3 regions of the Pseudomonas sp. H3_C08 genome follow, and region 1 is predicted to be linked to each of the others. Evidence: riboswitches for the same ligand, from Rfam matches in the RefSeq annotation. Region 1 holds a riboswitch; each other region holds the start of a gene.
The links. Region 1 has a riboswitch for cobalamin ahead of AB4N74_RS07595 (TonB-dependent receptor plug domain-containing protein). Riboswitches for the same ligand answer to the same signal wherever they lie in the genome.
Positions count from the first base shown of each region.

Region 1 (5,777 bases):
CACCAGGCGCTTGACGATCTTGTTGCTGACCAGATCCACCGCGATCAGCTTCGCGCCTTTGGGTTTTGGGTCTGCGAAACCCGGCGCGGCGGTATCGAGCAACCAGACACGACCCCGCCCGTCGGCCACCACGCTCTGTACGCTGATCAGACCATCACTGGGATCGTTGAGGTTTTCCTGGTTGATCGCCGCGTTCGGGTAAGCCACGACTTTGCCGTCGCGGATCTCGCCCACGGTGAACGGCACGTTGTCGCCCCAACGCGGGAAGTTGACGAAGATGCGCCCGGTCTCGGTGACGGTCACGCCGGTGGGCATCGCGTCGTAGAACGCATGGACCTGTTCGAGCTTGCCGAAGGATCGGTCGGCGGGGGCATTGGCCGGCAACGGCACGGCACTGATTGCATGGGCGAACGGCGCTGCCATGACCATGGCCAATGCAGCAGAAAGCTTTTTCATACGCATGAGCTGCTCCTGACCGGCCCGCGTGCAGGCCCGTCTGAATGAGTGAAATCAGAAACCTTCGAGTACCAGTTTGCCTCGGGCCTTGCCGCTCTCGACCAAGGCATGGGCACGGCGCATGTTTGCCGCGTTGATCGCGCCGAAATGTTCACCGACGGTCGTTTTCAAAATGCCCTGGTCAATCAGATCGCTGACGCGATTGAGCAGGTGATGCTGCTCAATCATGTCCGGGGTTTCGTACAGCGAACGGGTGAACATCAGCTCCCAGTGCAGCGACAGCGACTTGCGCTTGAGCGGCATTACGTCGAGGCTTTCAGGATCGTCGATCACGCCCAGACGCCCTTGTGCTTGGAGCACTTCAATCAGCTGCGCAAAATGCTCCTCGGTATGGGTCAGGCTGGCGACATGGCTGACCTCGTCGATGCCCAGTGCCTGCAACTGTGCGAGCAGCGGCTGACTGTGATCGATGACGTGATGCGCGCCCAATTGCCGGACCCAGTCAGCCGTTTCCTGCCGCGAGGCGGTGCCGATGACGGTCAGCCGCGTCAACTGTCGGGCCAATTGCACCAGCATCGAACCGACGCCGCCCGCTGCCCCCGTGATCAACAGGCACTTGCCCTGCCCTGAACCTTCGGTGACACCGAGACGGTCAAACAACAGCTCCCAGGCGGTGATCGAGGTCAACGGCAATGCCGCGGCATCCGCAGCACTTAACGAACGCGGTTTGTGCCCGACGATTCGCTCGTCCACCAGGTGAAATTCGCTATAACTGCCGGTGCGGGCAAGGGAGCCTGCGTAGAACACTTCGTCGCCAGGCTGAAACAGCGTCACTTCAGCCCCGACCTCGCGGACGATGCCGGCGGCATCCCAGCCGAGGATTTTCGGTTCTTTGGTGAAAGTGCCGGCGCGTACTTTGGTATCGACCGGATTGACCGACACCGCACGAACTTCTACGAGCAAATCCCGGGGGCCGGGAGTTGGCACCGGAAGGTCGATGTCCTGCAACGATTGCGGATCTTCAATGGGCAAAGCGTGTTGGGTGAAGGTGATGGCTTTCATGGAAACTCGCTGTCTGAAGAGCTGATGTGCTCGCTTGCCGCCATCTTCGACTTCCCAAGCACAAAGAAAAACCAGCAGAATGCGCCAACACTTTCACTTCAGGAGTGAAAATGATCCGCATCGATGATCTTGGTTTGTTCACCCGCAGCGCCGCGCTGGGCAGCTTCACAGCTGCCGCCCATGAGGCGGATTTATTGCCCGGTCAGGTTGCCGCGGCGATCAAGCGTCTGGAGCGTGAGCTGGACGTGCGCCTGTTTGCGCGCACCACCCGCAGCCTGCGATTAACCGCCGAGGGCGAGCAATACTTGCCCACTGCCCACTCGGTGCTGGAGGCGCTCAAGCAAGGCAAGGAAAACCTGCGCGGTGAAAACGCCACGTTGCGCGGCGTGTTGCAAGTGACGGCGCCGTCCGATCTGGGGCGCAACATTTTGCTGCCGTGGCTCACACTGTTTCGCCGCCAGCACCCGGAACTGACCTTGCGCTTTTCCCTGTCGGACCAGATGGCCGACTTGTTTCGTGACCCGGTAGACGTGGCGATTCGATACGGCTCGAATGAAGATGCCAACTACGTGGCGCTGCCGCTGGCACCGTGGAACCGGCGGGTGCTGGTCGCCGCACCGGAATACGTGGAGCGCCACGGATACCCGCAAACGCCGGATGATCTGCACAACCACGCTTGCCTGCTCTACCAGCAAGGCGGCCGGATCTACGACAAGTGGAGTCTGGGCAGTGAAACGATCCAGGTCTCGGGACCGATGTTCAGCGACGACGCCGACATCGTGCGCCGCTGGGCGTTGAGCGGCGAAGGCATCGCCAACAAATCCTGGCTGGACGTCAGTGCAGACGTGATCGCAGGGCGACTGGTCGTGCTACTGAAGGATTTTCCCGGCAATGCCTCACCGTTGAGTCTGGTGTGCCCGCATCGCAAGCAGATCACCCCGGCGGTGTCTCAGCTTTATGCGTGGTTGAGTGGCCAGTTTGTCGCTCTGGAACGCATCCAATAGCTCCCCTGGTGGTTGCCGCATTGACGAGACGCTCCTCGAATGTTCAGATGCCGGCCAGTTTCAGGTGTCCCATGCCGCCGTGCATGGGGTGAAACGGGAAACCGGTACGTTCTTTTCGAACAAGTCCGGTGCTGCCCCCGCAACGGTATGCGCGTGATGTTTTCAATACACCACTGTGGCCAGACGGCCATGGGAAGGTGAAAACCTCGATACGCGCGAGCCCGGAGACCGGCCTGGAATTTCGTTTGGCAAAATCCTGCGGTGGGCGGGCATGGGCCGGTATTGGCTGTGCGCGATGCCTTCTCTTGCATGCTCTTCTGCGAAGATCCTTTTCGAGAAGACAATGATTCGACCTTTCAACACTTCTGCTCCAACCCTGTTCCTTGGCTGCCTGTTCAGCCCGCTGCTACTGGCCGACGACGCGCCGCTGGAACTCAATCAACAAATCGTTACTGCACCGTCAGTGGAATCCACCACCGTCGCCGAGATGGCCAGATTCGGCAGCAAGGTCGAAATCGTCAGCCGCGAGCAGATCGAACGCGCCGGCCCCAGCGCCGATGTCAGCCGGGTGATGCAGATGTTCATTCCAGGCTTGTATGTGGCGCCGAAAAACGGCCCTTTCGACTACGGCACCTATTCGCTGCTCGGCGGGCGCAACGACGACACGCTGATCCTGCTCGACGGCGTGCGCCTGAACAATCGCCTGTACGGTGGCCTCTATCTGGACACCCTGCCGGCCAACGCCATCGAACGCATCGAAGTGCTCAAGGGTGGGCAGAGCCTGTTGTTCGGCACCCAGGCCGTGTCCGGTGTGATCAACATCGTCACCCGCAGCCCGCAATCGCGCAAAGCCGCCGGCGAAGTGAATCTAGGCGTCGACAGCTTTGGCGGCACCACCGAAGACGCTCGCGTCGAGAATATCTTCACTAACGGCTTCGGCGACCTCGGTTTGTTGGCGTACGTCAGTCACAACGTCTCCGACGGTTACCAGCCCTATCGCAACCGCGACATGAAAAACGATTCCGGCAAGGATCGCGCCTACGAAGTCACCACGTTCGGCGGCAAGGCGATTCAGTCGTTCGACGATGATTCGCGGCTGGAGCTGTTTTACCAATACGCCGACGCCAACCTCGATTTCGCCCGCCCGGTCGACAACCACAAGACTACTAACGACCGCGTGCAGCAGATCGCCACGGCGACCTTCGAGCAGACCGTCAATGAGCGCCTGAGCTACTTCGTCAAAGGCCATATCAACGACTGGGACACGCGTTATACCCGCGTCAACAACGTGGAGGGCGGCGGCACCAAAGTCATCAACCACAATGACTATTGGGGCTTCACCGATTGGGGTGTGCAGGCCGAGGGCAAGGCTGAATTGCCCGGTGGCCATGTACTGGTGTTCGGCACCGACAACCAGTGGTTCAAGGGCCAGGATGATGTGTTGATCATCGATAACGACAAGGCCGAAGCCCACGCTTTCTACACGCAACTGCGCCCGCAGATCGACGCCCTGCCCGACTGGCACCCGAGCATCGGTGTGCGTCACGAAGCCATGAGCGGTGGCGATGGTGCCACCGTCGGCATGCTCACTTCGCTGTATGACCTCAATGACAATTGGTCGGTGCGCGGCCAGTACGGCAGCGCCTACAAACTGCCAAACGCCGAGCAATTGTTCGTCAATGAACCGGGCGACGAGATCGGCAATCGCAACCTGAAGCCGGAAAAAAGCCGCAATGCGGAGCTGGGTGTCGACTACAAAGGCTTTCTGCTCGACCGCGAATTCAGCGCCAGCGTGACCCTGTTCAAACGCAAGATCGACGACTTGATCACCCTCGACGACATTCAATGGGTCAACGGTGAAGGCCAGGTGCGTATGCGCGGTTTCGAGGCCGACGCCAAACTCGCGCTCAACGATCAGTGGAGCCTGCAAGCGGACATGACCCGCAACCTCACCGAATCGCGCAGCGGTGTAACCCTCAACGATATCCCGAGCTTCTTCGCCCGCTCGCGGCTTGGCTATGAATCGGAAAACCGTCTGTGGGGCGCCGGCGGTGCGATCCGCTATATCCGCGACATCAAAAGCTCGAAGCAAGTCGAGTACGGTAACTATTCCGTGGTCGACGCCGACGCTTATCGCTACCTCGACAACGCTCATCAGCACCGCGTGAGCCTGCTGGTGGAAAACCTGTTCGACCGCGATTACGTCACCAGCCGTTCGAGCAACGTCGACAACCTCGGCCGGCCGTTCACCTCCGAAGTGCGCTACACGTACCGCTTCTGATGAGTGAAGTCAAAACCGTCGACGGCGTCGACACGCACCCGGACTGGTCAAATGTGCCCGAGCATGCGCGCCATGTATTCCTCTGCACCGGCCCGCGTTGCACCCAGCGCGGCGCCTTGCAGTTATGGAAAACCCTGCGCCGGCATTTGCTCGCGCACGATCGCATCGAGACGCCGGATGGCGTCTTGCTGACGCGTACGCACTGCCAGTTTCCGTGCAATCTGGGGCCGATTGTAACGGTGTATCCGGAGCGCTGCTGGTATGGCGTGCGCAGCCATGAAGATGTGCAGCGGCTGGTCGAGGGGCATCTGGTGGGCGGTGAAGTGGTTGCGGATTTGCTGATCAAGGCGCAGACATGAGATCGATTCTGTACGTACTTGGCGCCCTGCTCTGCTCAATGCCTGTACTCGCCGACAGTTACCGCAATTGCGGCGAAGAATGGAGCGCCGATCAATCTTCGCGCATCGTCGCGCTCAATCAGCATGCGGCCGATCTCGTCCTCGCACTGGGTGCCGGGCCAGCGCTGGTCGGCGTGGCGTATCTGGATGACACCGGTGCCGGTCAGCGCCAAGCCGAGTATTTCGGCGTACCGGTAATCGCGCGGCAGTACCCGGCCAGCGAAGTGCTTTACGCTGCGAAGCCGGATCTGGTGATCGGCGGTTTTGCCACGGCGTTCGGCGACGGGGTGACCTCGCGCTCGGGGCTTGCGCGCAATGGCGTGGGTTCGTATCTGCTGGAATCCGCCTGCAACGGGCACTCGCTGGATTATTTCGCGCATGTGCGCAATGACTTGCTGACCTTGGGCAAGCTGCTGCACCAGCAGCAAAAAGCCCAAGCATTGATCGACTCCATGGAAAAGGACATTGCCAGCGCCCGAGCCTTGGCCGGTGCAGGTAAACCGTTGTCCGTGTTCTATCTCGACAGCGAAGTCAAAGGTCTCGACAGCGAAGGTCGACGTGGCTTTGTCACCCAGC
Region 1 covers NZ_CP162803.1:1,640,319-1,646,095, reverse strand. The annotation lists gene AB4N74_RS07610 (L-dopachrome tautomerase-related protein) at 1-462, opposite strand, end outside; gene AB4N74_RS07605 (zinc-binding alcohol dehydrogenase family protein) at 511-1,518, opposite strand; gene AB4N74_RS07600 (LysR family transcriptional regulator) at 1,629-2,522, shown strand; cobalamin riboswitch at 2,568-2,773, shown strand; gene AB4N74_RS07595 (TonB-dependent receptor plug domain-containing protein) at 2,866-4,803, shown strand; gene AB4N74_RS07590 ((2Fe-2S) ferredoxin domain-containing protein) at 4,803-5,162, shown strand; gene AB4N74_RS07585 (ABC transporter substrate-binding protein) at 5,159-5,777, shown strand, end outside.

Region 2 (5,777 bases), 830 kb from region 1:
CCGAACGTGCCCAAGCGGTGGACTGCCTGAGTGCCGCCGTGGAGTTTTCCCACGAGGCCGGCGCCACCAGCGTCACTTTTCATCCCGGCTACAAAGATCAACTGGAAAACGGCGAACTGCTGGACAACCTGATAGTAGCGATCAACCAGGTGACCAAGCGCTGCAACACCGATGGCATCGCCCTGTGCCTGGAGAACATGGGCGGTCAGCGGCCGAAATTCCCGGTCTTCACCGTCGAGGAACACCTGCGCTTTCACAAGGAAACCGGGTGCTTCGTGACCATCGACGTGACGCATCTGTGCTCACTGCTGCCGTATGGTGAAAGCCTGTTCAAAGCCATTGCCGATCTGGCGCCGGTTACCCGGCATCTGCACATTGCCGACCTCAACAACACCCACCATCAACATCTGCCGATTGGCGAAGGCAACTTGCGCCTGAGCGATGTGCTCAATCGCTTCGCGGTCAACGGCTATCGGGGGGTGGCCGTGGTGGAAGAGTTCATTCCGCGCTTCTCCACCGAGTACTACCTGGAAAAAGCTCTGGCCTACAAGAACGGCGTAGAGCAATTGCTGGCCGGCTCGCGGCACAGCACTCATGCTGGTTGAGTCGAACCTGGCAAAACCGGCGTCGCGCAGCGAGATCGCGACCGGTATCCGCGATGCGCTACCGTTCGTCTTCTCGCTGCTGCTGACCTTCATCCTGATCGGCATGCTCGGGCGCCGCCATGGTCTGGATCTTCCGGCCATGGTGGTTTTCAGCGGTACGGTAATGGCCTCGCCGTTGCAACTGACGCTGCTGGAAACCCCCGCGCACCTGCTTAACGCCTTTGGCGTGCTGGTCTCGGCGCTGAGTATCAACTTGCGTTTTCTGGTCTTCACACTGAGCCTGAAATCCAGCCTCCAGGGCCCGGTCAAAGCGTTTGTCCCCGCCCTGGCGGTGATGGCAAATGCGGCTTTCACGTTGATGTCGATCCGCAAGGATCAGCAACCGATCAGCCGCCCGTATGCCAACACCGTGTGCTTTCTGCTGTACGCCGCCGCCCTGCTTGGCACCGTGGTCGGGTACTGTTTCGCCAGCGTGGCCGACAACGCAGTGATGGATCACGTCAGTGTGGTGATCGCGATTTTCATCAGCGCTTCGCTTGGCAAGATGGCCCGCGACCGTCACAGCTTCCATGCGCAATGGATTGCCGGCCTGGCCACCGCCGCGAGCTTGCTGTGGCTGGGCGAGGTCAGCTTGCTGCTGGTGCTCGCCATCACCGTTCTGACGAGCTATGTCTATGATTGAACCTGGTACTTTCTGGCTGTACGTACTGATTTGCGCGCTGGTTTCGATCGTCTGCCGCTTGCTGCCGCTGGCCGTCGATGTCGAACGGCTTTCGGCAACTGCCCGCGCTTTCATCGATCGTCTGGGAAAATACACATCGGTGGCGATGCTCGTCAGCCTGCTGGCGGTCTCACTCTATCCTTTGGCCAGCCAGCACCTGGCGGCCATGCCATGGATCCTCCCGGTGGCGTTGGCGTGGCTGCTGAGCCTGACGCGAATCAAATCCTATTATGCGTTCCTGATGGCGCTGGGGGTGTACGTCCTGCTGATCATGCGCTAGGCGTCGATTGACTCAAATCCCCCGCCCATGCTCTCCTACACAACTTGTTACGGGTGCCCTTCACAGGGTGAAACGGGAAACCGGTGAATCATGTGCTTTACTCAAGCCCATGTCAGTCCGGTGCTGCCCCCGCAACGGTAAGCGAGCGAAGCGTCAAAACCACTGTGCCAATACGGTATGGGAAGGTGACGCTTGCAGGTCGGCCTGACGCCAGCCCCTCGTGAGCCCGGAGACCGGCCCGCAACACACAGCCCGCATTTGTGCGGCGCTGCACATAACAAACCCGCGGTGGGCGGGCGCTGTTCGAACCTCTGCGAGCCCGACCCGCAGGGGTTTTCATGCGCTCTATTCACCCGCTGACACTCCAGAGGGAAGCGCCATGTCGATCATCAGCAGCACCGGCAGCAACACGGACAAAATCGCCAGCACCACCACCCTGAGCCAACGCCTGACCGCCGCAATCTTTGCGTCGATCCTCGGCGCCAGTCTGGTTTACTTTGCCGGTTTCTCGCACATCGAAGCGGTGCACAACGCCGCCCACGATACCCGCCACAGCGCCGCGTTCCCGTGCCATTGAGACCTGCCGACATGATCAAGCGTATCGCGCAAACTGCAGGTTTCTCTGGTCTGCTGGCCGCCCTGCTCCTCACTCTGCTGCAAAGCTTCTGGGTTTCGCCGCTGATTCTGCAGGCGGAAACCTTCGAGAAGTCCGAGCCGGTGGCGGTTCACGAACATGCCGCTGGCGTGGCTGCGCACACCCATGATGCCGAGGCCTGGGAGCCGGAAGACGGCTGGCAGCGCGTAGTCTCGACCACTGGCGGTAATCTGGTCGTAGCCGTCGGTTTCGCCCTGATGCTCGCCGGCCTCTACACCCTGCGCGCGCCGACCAAAACTTCGCAGGGCCTGCTCTGGGGCCTGGCCGGTTACGCGACGTTCGTGCTTGCTCCGACCTTGGGCCTGCCACCAGAACTGCCGGGCACCGCTGCGGCTGATCTGGCTTCGCGGCAGACGTGGTGGATCGGCACGGCCGCTTCGACGGCTGTAGGTCTGTCGCTGATCGCGTTCAGCCGTCACTGGCTGATGAAGGTCCTCGGTGTGGCCATCCTCGCTGTGCCCCACGTGATCGGCGCACCGCAACCGGAAGTGCATTCGATGCTCGCCCCCGAAGCACTCGAAGCTCAGTTCAAAATCGCTTCGCAGTTGACCAACGTGGCGTTCTGGCTGGCCCTGGGCCTGATCAGCGCCTGGTTGTTCCGCCGCAAAAGCGCTGGTCAATACCACGCATGACCGATGACCGCGCAGCGCCGACCTTCGTGGTCGGCCTGGGCTGCCAGCGCGGCTGCCCGGCCAGCACGCTGCGCGCGTTACTCGATCAAGCGTTACAGGCGCATCGCATTGAGCTTGAGGCGGTGAAAGCGTTGGCCAGTATCGACTTGAAGCGCGACGAGCCGGGCCTGCAAGAACTTGCTGCACAACTGGCTCTGCCCCTGCTGTACTTCAGCAGTGACGAACTGGCCAGCTACCAACAGCGGCTCAGTCACCATTCACAGATTGCTTACGAACGCACCGGTTGCTACGGCGTCGCCGAAAGTGCCGCGCTTGCGCTCGCTGAACAGCTGATTCAAGCGCCGGCAAAACTGCTGATCTCCCGGCAAAAATACGCTCAGGCCACGCTGGCATTGGCCGGCGCGGCGTAAAATCCCGATAATCCCCGCCATTGATCATGAGCGTTGTTCATCTGCAACGCAGTCGTGCCCTCTTTTACTCAGGATTCAACGATGACCGTCTACTTCATCGGCGCCGGCCCCGGCGACCCGGAATTGATCACTGTCAAAGGCCAGCGGCTGATTCGCAGTTGCCCGGTGATTATCTACGCAGGTTCGCTAGTGCCGGCGGCGTTACTCGACGGCCATCAAGCCGAAACAGTGGTGAACAGCGCCGAATTGCATCTGGAACAGATCATCGAATTGATCAAGACCGCGCATGCCAAGGGTCAGGATGTGGCGCGGGTGCATTCCGGCGATCCGAGTCTGTATGGCGCGATTGGCGAGCAGATCCGTTATCTGCGTGAGCTGGATATTCCGTTCGAGATCATTCCCGGCGTGACGGCCACCGCAGCCTGTGCGGCGTTGCTTGGCGCGGAATTGACGCTGCCGGACGTGTCGCAAAGCGTGATTCTGACTCGCTACGCCGACAAAACCGCGATGCCGGCAGGCGAAGAGCTTGGCAGTCTGGCGCAGCATGGCGCGACCATGGCGATTCATCTGGGCGTTAACCATTTGCCGAAGATTCTGGTGGAACTGCTGCCGCATTACGGCGCGGATTGCCCGATTGCGGTGATTCACCGGGCGACGTGGCCTGATCAGGATTGGGTGGTGGGGACGCTGGCGGATATTGCCGAAAAGGTTGAGGCCAAAGGGTTTCGGCGTACGGCGTTGATTCTGGTGGGCCGAGTGCTGGGCAGCGAGGTGTTTAGCGAGTCATCGCTGTATCGCGCCGGGCATGCTCACCTCTACAGACCATGAATTGGAACGCGGAGCGTCCCGGGCTGCATTCCCACGCAGAGCGTGGGAACGATCAAAGGCCCTTTCGCGAGCAGGCTCGCTCCCACATTTGATCGTATTTCAAATGTGGGAGCGAGCCTGCTCGCAAATGCATTCCTGAATTTCACCCATAAAAAACGGCGCTCACGGGGCGCCGTTTTTCATGTCCGCAGCGAACACCTTAGTAGTAGGCGTTTTCTTTCTGCGTGTGGTCGGTCACGTCGCGAACGCCCTTCAGCTCCGGAATACGCTCGAGCAAGGTGCGCTCGATGCCTTCCTTCAAGGTTACGTCCGCCTGGCCGCAGCCCTGGCAACCGCCACCGAACTGCAACACGGCGATGCCGTCTTCAACCACATCGATCAGGCTGACCTGACCGCCGTGGCTGGCCAGCCCCGGGTTGATTTCGGTTTGCAGGTAATAGTTGATGCGCTCGTTGACCGGGCTGTCGGCGTTGACCATCGGTACTTTGGCGTTCGGCGCCTTGATGGTCAGCTGGCCGCCCATGCGGTCGGTGGCGTAGTCGACAACGGCGTCATCGAGAAACGCTTCGCTGAAGTGATCGATATACGCGGTGAAGCTTTTCAGCCCCAGCGCGGTGTCTTCAGGTTTTTCTTCGCCCGGCTTGCAGTAGGCAATGCAGGTTTCAGCGTACTGGGTGCCAGGCTGGGTGATGAAGACGCGGATGCCGATGCCCGGGGTGTTCTGCTTGGAGAGCAGATCAGCCAGGTAATCGTGGGCGGCGTCGGTAATGGTAATAGCGGTCATGGAAACTCCTCGCAGGCTTGGGCGCAGTTTACGCCAATCATTGCGCCGGACAAAGTCCTAGTATTTTTGTCGGGAAAGATTCTCGTCCGGCTCCATGTCAACCCGCGCCTTGAGCCAATGGTAACTGCGCTTTTCCACCCATTCGTAGCTCAACCACGAGCCAACGCCAATCGCCAGCGCGCACACGGCAAACATCAAATACGGGTTGATCGCGTAGCGCTGCGCGATAAATCCCCCCGTCGACAGCACCAGCACGTGCATCAGGTAAACCGAATACGAGCAATCGCCAAGCAGTTTGAGCATTCGGCTGCGCTCGACATAACGCTCAAGTGAGATACACGCCATGACCAGCACTGCACTCGGCACGCCCCAGCTCAGCAGCCTTGGCGCCGGTGCCAAGTAATAAATCGCCAGCAGTGCCACGACGATGCAAGTCAGCGGCAACCAAAAACCGGGGCCGATCCAGCCCCGCCGATAGAGCATGCCAATGCCGATCCCCAGCAGAAACTCATAAACGATGTCCGAGCGATAGAACGCGCTGACCCAGCCAAACCCGGTCCAGGCCTGACACACGGCAAAGAGCAGCGCGGCGACCACCAGCAGGCGCACCTGCAAACGAAACAGCAGCGCCCAGGCAAACAGCACGTAGAAAAGCATTTCGTAATTCAGTGTCCAGCCGACATTCAACGTCGGATAGATACCGTAGCCGCCAGGATTCTCGGTAGGAATGAACAGCAACGACAGCAGCAGATGGCCCCAGTCCACCGTCTGATCCGGCAGCAAAGGTTGGGCGAACACCACCAGCAGCGCCATCAGCAGCGTGTACAGCCAGTACGCCGGGACGATGCGAAACAGCCGGTAC
Region 2 covers NZ_CP162803.1:2,469,183-2,474,959, forward strand. The annotation lists gene AB4N74_RS11435 (sugar phosphate isomerase/epimerase family protein) at 1-605, shown strand, start outside; gene AB4N74_RS11440 (AzlC family ABC transporter permease) at 595-1,287, shown strand; gene AB4N74_RS11445 (hypothetical protein) at 1,280-1,606, shown strand; cobalamin riboswitch at 1,641-1,862, shown strand; gene AB4N74_RS11450 (CbtB domain-containing protein) at 1,986-2,183, shown strand; gene AB4N74_RS11455 (CbtA family protein) at 2,195-2,893, shown strand; gene AB4N74_RS11460 (cobalamin biosynthesis protein) at 2,890-3,303, shown strand; gene cobM (precorrin-4 C(11)-methyltransferase) at 3,385-4,131, shown strand; gene nfuA (Fe-S biogenesis protein NfuA) at 4,331-4,915, opposite strand; gene AB4N74_RS11475 (acyltransferase family protein) at 4,973-5,777, opposite strand, start outside.
Region 2: another riboswitch for cobalamin. It lies ahead of AB4N74_RS11450 (CbtB domain-containing protein); the one in region 1 lies ahead of AB4N74_RS07595 (TonB-dependent receptor plug domain-containing protein).

Region 3 (5,777 bases), 1.0 Mb from region 1:
TCGATTGCAGCGGTTTCATCGGCTATCTGTTCCGCGAAGAAGCTGGCATGAACCTGCCGCGCTCGACCCGCGAAATGATCAACGTCGATGCGCCGCTGGTCTCGCGCAGCAACCTTGAGCCGGGCGATCTGCTGTTCTTCGCCACCAACGGTCGTCGCGGTCGTGTCAGTCACGCCGGGATCTACCTCGGTGACAACCAGTTCATCCACTCCAGCAGTCGTCGCAGCGGCGGTGTTCGCATCGACAGCCTGGGTGACAGCTACTGGAGCAAGACCTTCATCGAAGCGAAACGCGCTCTGGCCAACGCTCCGACTGTAGTCACTGCTCGCAAGTAATCCCCTGTTGTCGCTGCGTTCGCGGCGACAATCAGGCTTCCGGTAACGGAGTAGACGTAGACTTTACAAGGTGAAGTTAAAGTCTTACTTGAAGTTTGCCGCGTAGCCGCTAGAATCCTGTATCTATATTGATGGCAAACCGCCTGCGTGCTCACGCAGGCGGTTTTGTTTTCTGTCCATCGGCAGAAAAAGCCGCAGCCAGATCAGGATGTTCTGCTTATGACGATGTCGGCCCGCCTCACGTTGATGTTCTTCGCAGCGCTGCTCAGCGCCTGCGCCAGTCGTACGCCGCCACCTGCGCCGGTGGTTCGCGCTCCGGTCGTATTCGGTCCTTCGCAAGCTTTCTCGCCGGCTGCTGAAGACGTGTTGTTTCGCGCGCTCGGCCTGGTGGGTACGCCGTATCGCTGGGGCGGCAACACGCCGGATTCGGGATTTGATTGCAGCGGGTTGATCGGTTTTGTCTATCGTGATGCGGCGGGGATTTCGCTGCCGCGCTCCACGCGCGAGATGATCGTCATGCAGGCGCCGAATGTCGGCAAGGAAGGCTTGCAGACCGGCGACCTGATCTTCTTCGCCACCAATGGCGGCTCGCAGGTCAGTCATGCAGGGATTTACGTCGGGGAAGGGCGCTTCGTGCATGCGCCGGCCACGGGCGGCACGGTGAAGCTGGACAGCCTGTCGAAGGCGTACTGGCAGAAAGCTTATCTGAGTGCCAAGCGGGTATTGCAGCCGGAGCATCTGGCGCATAACCCGTAATTCAAGTTGCCTAAAAGCTAATGTGTAGGTGTGAGCCTGCTCGCGATGACGGTGTCACATTCAACATCAATGTTGAATGATCGACCGCTATCGCGAGCAGGCTCACTCCTACAGTTGTTTGTGCATGGCGAAAATTATTTGCTGGCCGACACTCGCCACACCTTATTGCCAACATCATCCGCCACCAGCAAACCACCTTGCTGATCGATCACCACGCCTACCGGCCGACCCAAAGCATTCTCGTCCTTGTCGAGGAACCCGGTCAGCACATCCATCTGTTTGCCGCTCGGCTTGCCGCCGGTAAACGGCACGAAAATCACTTTGTAGCCACTGTGCGGTTTGCGATTCCATGAGCCGTGCTGACCAATAAACGCGCCTTCCTTGAACTGCGCCGGCAGCGTGTTGCCCTCGGCGAAGCTCAGGCCCAGTGAGGCGGTGTGCGGCCCGACCGCGTAATCCGGGGCGATGGCTTTGGCCACCAGGTCCGGGTTCTGCGGCGTAACACGCACATCGACATGCTGACCGTAATAACTGAAAGGCCAGCCATAAAACCCACCGTCTTTCACGGAAGTGATGTAGTCCGGCACCAGATCACTGCCGATCTCGTCGCGCTCATTCACCGCTGTCCACAGTGCGCCGCTGGTGGGCTCCCACGCCAGGCCATTGGGGTTGCGGATGCCTGAGGCAAAAATGCGGTGATTGCCGGTCGCCCGATCAACTTCCCAGATCGCCGCGCGACCTTCTTCCTTGTCCAGGCCGTTTTCGCCGACGTTGCTGTTCGAACCTACGGTGACGTACAGCTTGCTGCCGTCCTTGCTGGCAATGACGTTTTTGGTCCAGTGGTGATTCAGTGTCCCGCCCGGCAGATCGGCTACCTTGATTGGCTGCGATTTGATCTCGGTCGCGCCGGGTTCGTAGTTGAAGCGCAGCAGGCGATCGGTATCGGCGACGTACAGATCGTTGCCGACCAGGGTCATGCCGAACGGCGAGTTGAGGTTCTGCAGAAACACCGTGCGGGTCTCGGCGACGCCATCATGATCGGCGTCACGCAGCAAGGTGATGCGGTTCGGACTCGGCACGCCAGCGCCGGCCTTGCCCATGACCTTCTTCATTACCCAGCCACGAATGCCACTGCTGTCATCAGGCTTTGGCGGGGCATTGGTTTCCGCCACGAGCACATCGCCGTTGGGCAGCACATAGAGCCAGCGCGGATGATCGAGGCCTTCGGCAAATGCCGCGACCTGGGTGCCGGCCGCCGCAGTCGGTTTGCCGCCCTCGGGCCAGCCGATCGCCGGGGCGATGTTCACCGTTGGGATCAGGGTCTTGTTCGGTTCGGGCAGCTTGGGTGACGGACCGGTGCCGTCGGTGACTTGCAGGCTGGAGGATTCACCGCAGGCGGCGAGCCCTCCGGCGAAGGCGATGACAAAAACGAGCTGGGGCTTGCGCATTGCTGATCTTCCCTATGAATGCATTCCTAATCATAGAGGAGGGCGCAAGCCCGATGGTTCAACTGCTCAGCCGCGGGCTTCCTTGAACAGCACGGCGATGCCCGGGTGATAGTTGCCGGCTTCGCTGCGCAATTTGCGGTAGGCGTAGGGGAAATACCAGGCGACCGCGCAGGTGTGTTCCTTTTGCAGGTCGTCGACCATGTCTTGTAGTTCTTCGGGGCTGGCGCTGTGCTGGGCTTTTTGTGGCGCGACAAACAGGCAGCCGAGCTTAAGATCGCTGGCGTAGCTGATGCGTTTGGCGTCGTTGGTGATGTCCAGCAGGGCTTGAGTCAGATTCAGGTTGGTAACCTTTGGCCAGCGCTGAGTGGCCTGGATAAAGGCGCGGTCTTCGGCACCGGCGAGAAACAGATCGGCGCGGGCATTGCGCTCGCCTTCTTCGTTCTGCTTGCGCGTGGCAGTGTCGTTCAAAGTGACCAGCTCAGCCATCCAGGCTGCGGCCGAGAGCAATCCGAGATTGGCTTTCTCGTCATGCCAGTAAGGGGTGTCGCTGTCGCCGCGCACGGCGTTGTAGCGGTCGATACAGTCAAACCAGCGTTCAAGCACCGGGCGCAGGAATTCCAGGCGCGGGTTGCTGATGATCATGCCTTGCATCGTCATCATCCTTTATTGTTGTAGTGGGCTTTTCGAGAAAAGCATGGCTCTTTGATATCATTTGTATCAGTGTGGCACAAGATTGGCGGCAGATAAGTGATCGGCGGCAGTTATTCGCCCGATGGCCCCCTCTTTAATTGACGCTCCACCCCCAACCCTCTAACCTTCGCGGCTTGTTTCAGGTGCTCTGTGACCTGCGTCGACAGAGTGAAACAGGGAAGCCGGTGAGGGTTGTCTTCGCACGAAGAACCACCACGATCCCGGCGCTGCCCCCGCAACGGTAAATGAGTGAAAACTGCGCCTTGAGCCACTGCCTCGAAAGAAGCGGGAAGGCGCGCAGTCAGGCATGCGCCGCTCATGAGCCCGGAGACCGGCCTGATCCATCCAGCGGCATCACGGTGGGCGATGCCAGGCTTTTTGCCGTCTATTCTTGTGCCTGCCCGCCGTTATCCAGCCTCAACGGAGAGCTCCCCCATGACTGATTCCCCCGAGCGCGACGAACGCCATCTGGCGCGTATGCAGCGCAAAAAAGCCGTGATCGACGAACGCATCGCCAACTCGCCTGACGAGTGTGGCCTGGTGCTGGTGCTGACCGGCAACGGCAAAGGCAAAAGCAGCTCGGCGTTCGGCATGCTCGCCCGTGCCATGGGCCACGGCATGCAGTGCGGCGTGGTGCAGTTCATCAAGGGCCGTAACAGCACCGGTGAGGAGTTGTTCTTCCGGCGCTTCCCCGAGCAAGTGCGCTTCCACGTGATGGGCGAAGGTTTCACTTGGGAAACCCAGGATCGTCAGCGTGACATCGCCGCCGCCGAAGCCGCGTGGGCGGTCTCCCGCGAATTGCTGCGTGATCCGTCGATCGGTCTGGTGGTGCTCGACGAATTGAACATCGCCCTCAAGCACGGCTACCTCGATCTCGATCAGGTGCTCAGCGATCTGCAGGCGCGTCCGCCGATGCAGCATGTGATCGTCACCGGTCGCGCGGCCAAGCCGGAAATGATCGAGATGGGCGACACGGTCACCGAAATGGGCATGCTCAAACATGCCTTCCAGGCCGGCATCAAAGCGCAGAAAGGCGTCGAACTTTGAATCAACCACGTCACTGCCCGGCGGTACTCATCGCCGCGCCGGCCTCCGGTCAGGGCAAGACCACCGTCACCGCCGCGCTCGCCCGTTTGCATCGCAATCAGGGGCGCAAGGTGCGCGTGTTCAAATGCGGGCCGGACTTTCTCGATCCGATGATTCTCGAGCGCGCCAGCGGTGCGCCGGTGTATCAACTGGACATGTGGATGGTCGGCGAGCAGGAAAGTCGTCGTCTGTTGTGGGAAGCCGCCAATGAGGCGGATCTGATTCTGATTGAAGGCGTGATGGGCCTGTTCGACGGCACGCCGTCCAGTGCCGATCTGGCGCGGCACTTCGGCGTGCCGGTGCTCGGGGTGATTGATGGGACGGCGATGGCGCAGACCTTTGGTGCGCTGGCGCTCGGCTTGGCCAAGTATCAGCCAGATCTGCCGTTTGCCGGTGTGTTGGCCAACCGCGTTGGCACCTTGCGCCATGCGCAATTGCTCGAAGGCAGCCTCACCGAAGGTCTGCGCTGGTACGGCGCGTTGTCCCGAGAAACTGGCATCGAATTGCCGAGCCGCCATCTCGGTCTGGTCCAGGCCAGTGAATTGAATGATCTGGATGTGCGTCTCGACGCCGCCGCCGACGCATTGGCCAGCAGTTGCGAGGTAGCGCTGCCACCGGCGGTGGAGTTTGCCGCACCGGACGTGATCGCTGTCGAGCCGTTGCTGAAGAATGTGCGGATTGCCGTCGCCCGTGATGAAGCGTTTGCTTTCACCTACGGCGCGAGTCTCGATCTGTTGCGGGCGATGGGCGCCGAGTTGAGTTTCTTCTCGCCGATCCGCGACTCGCAATTGCCTGAAGCGGATAGCCTGTATTTGCCCGGTGGGTATCCGGAACTGCACCACGTTGCGTTGTCGCAGAACACCGCGATGTGTGAGGCGATTCGCGCGCATCACGCGGCGGGTAAGCCGTTGCTCGCCGAGTGTGGTGGGATGCTGTACCTGCTCGATTCGTTGACTGACGTTGAAGGCACCCGCGCTGAATTGGTCGGGCTGCTTAAGGGCGATGCGGTGATGCAGAAGCGTTTGGCGGCGTTGGCGTTGCAAGCGGTGGATCTGCCGGAAGGTTCGTTGCGCGGGCACACATATCATCATTCGTTGACGACTACCGAACTGGCGCCGATTGCGCGGGGTTTGAGTCCGAATGGTGGGCGCGGTGCCGAGGCGGTTTATCGGGAAGGGCGGATGACGGCTTCTTATGTGCACTTCTATTTCCCGTCGAATCCGGCGGCTGTCGCTGCACTGTTTGCGCCTGATTCCGAAGGCGCCTTCGCGAGCAGGCTCGCTCCCACAATTGAAACGGTGGTGACTGAAGCAATGCAATCCCCTGTGGGAGCGAGCTTGCTCGCGAAAGGGCCATGACCGACAACACATTCTCCGAAGCCGAGCGCGAAGCGGTTTATAGAGCCATTGCCGAACGCCGCGACATGCGCCACTTCACCGGCGGCAGCGTCGAACCGGAGCTG
Region 3 covers NZ_CP162803.1:615,047-620,823, forward strand. The annotation lists gene AB4N74_RS02940 (C40 family peptidase) at 1-335, shown strand, start outside; gene AB4N74_RS02945 (C40 family peptidase) at 555-1,091, shown strand; gene AB4N74_RS02950 (PQQ-dependent sugar dehydrogenase) at 1,226-2,539, opposite strand; gene AB4N74_RS02955 (hypothetical protein) at 2,606-3,190, opposite strand; cobalamin riboswitch at 3,354-3,583, shown strand; gene cobO (cob(I)yrinic acid a,c-diamide adenosyltransferase) at 3,665-4,276, shown strand; gene AB4N74_RS02965 (cobyrinate a,c-diamide synthase) at 4,273-5,673, shown strand; gene bluB (5,6-dimethylbenzimidazole synthase) at 5,670-5,777, shown strand, end outside.
Region 3: another riboswitch for cobalamin. It lies ahead of cobO (cob(I)yrinic acid a,c-diamide adenosyltransferase); the one in region 1 lies ahead of AB4N74_RS07595 (TonB-dependent receptor plug domain-containing protein).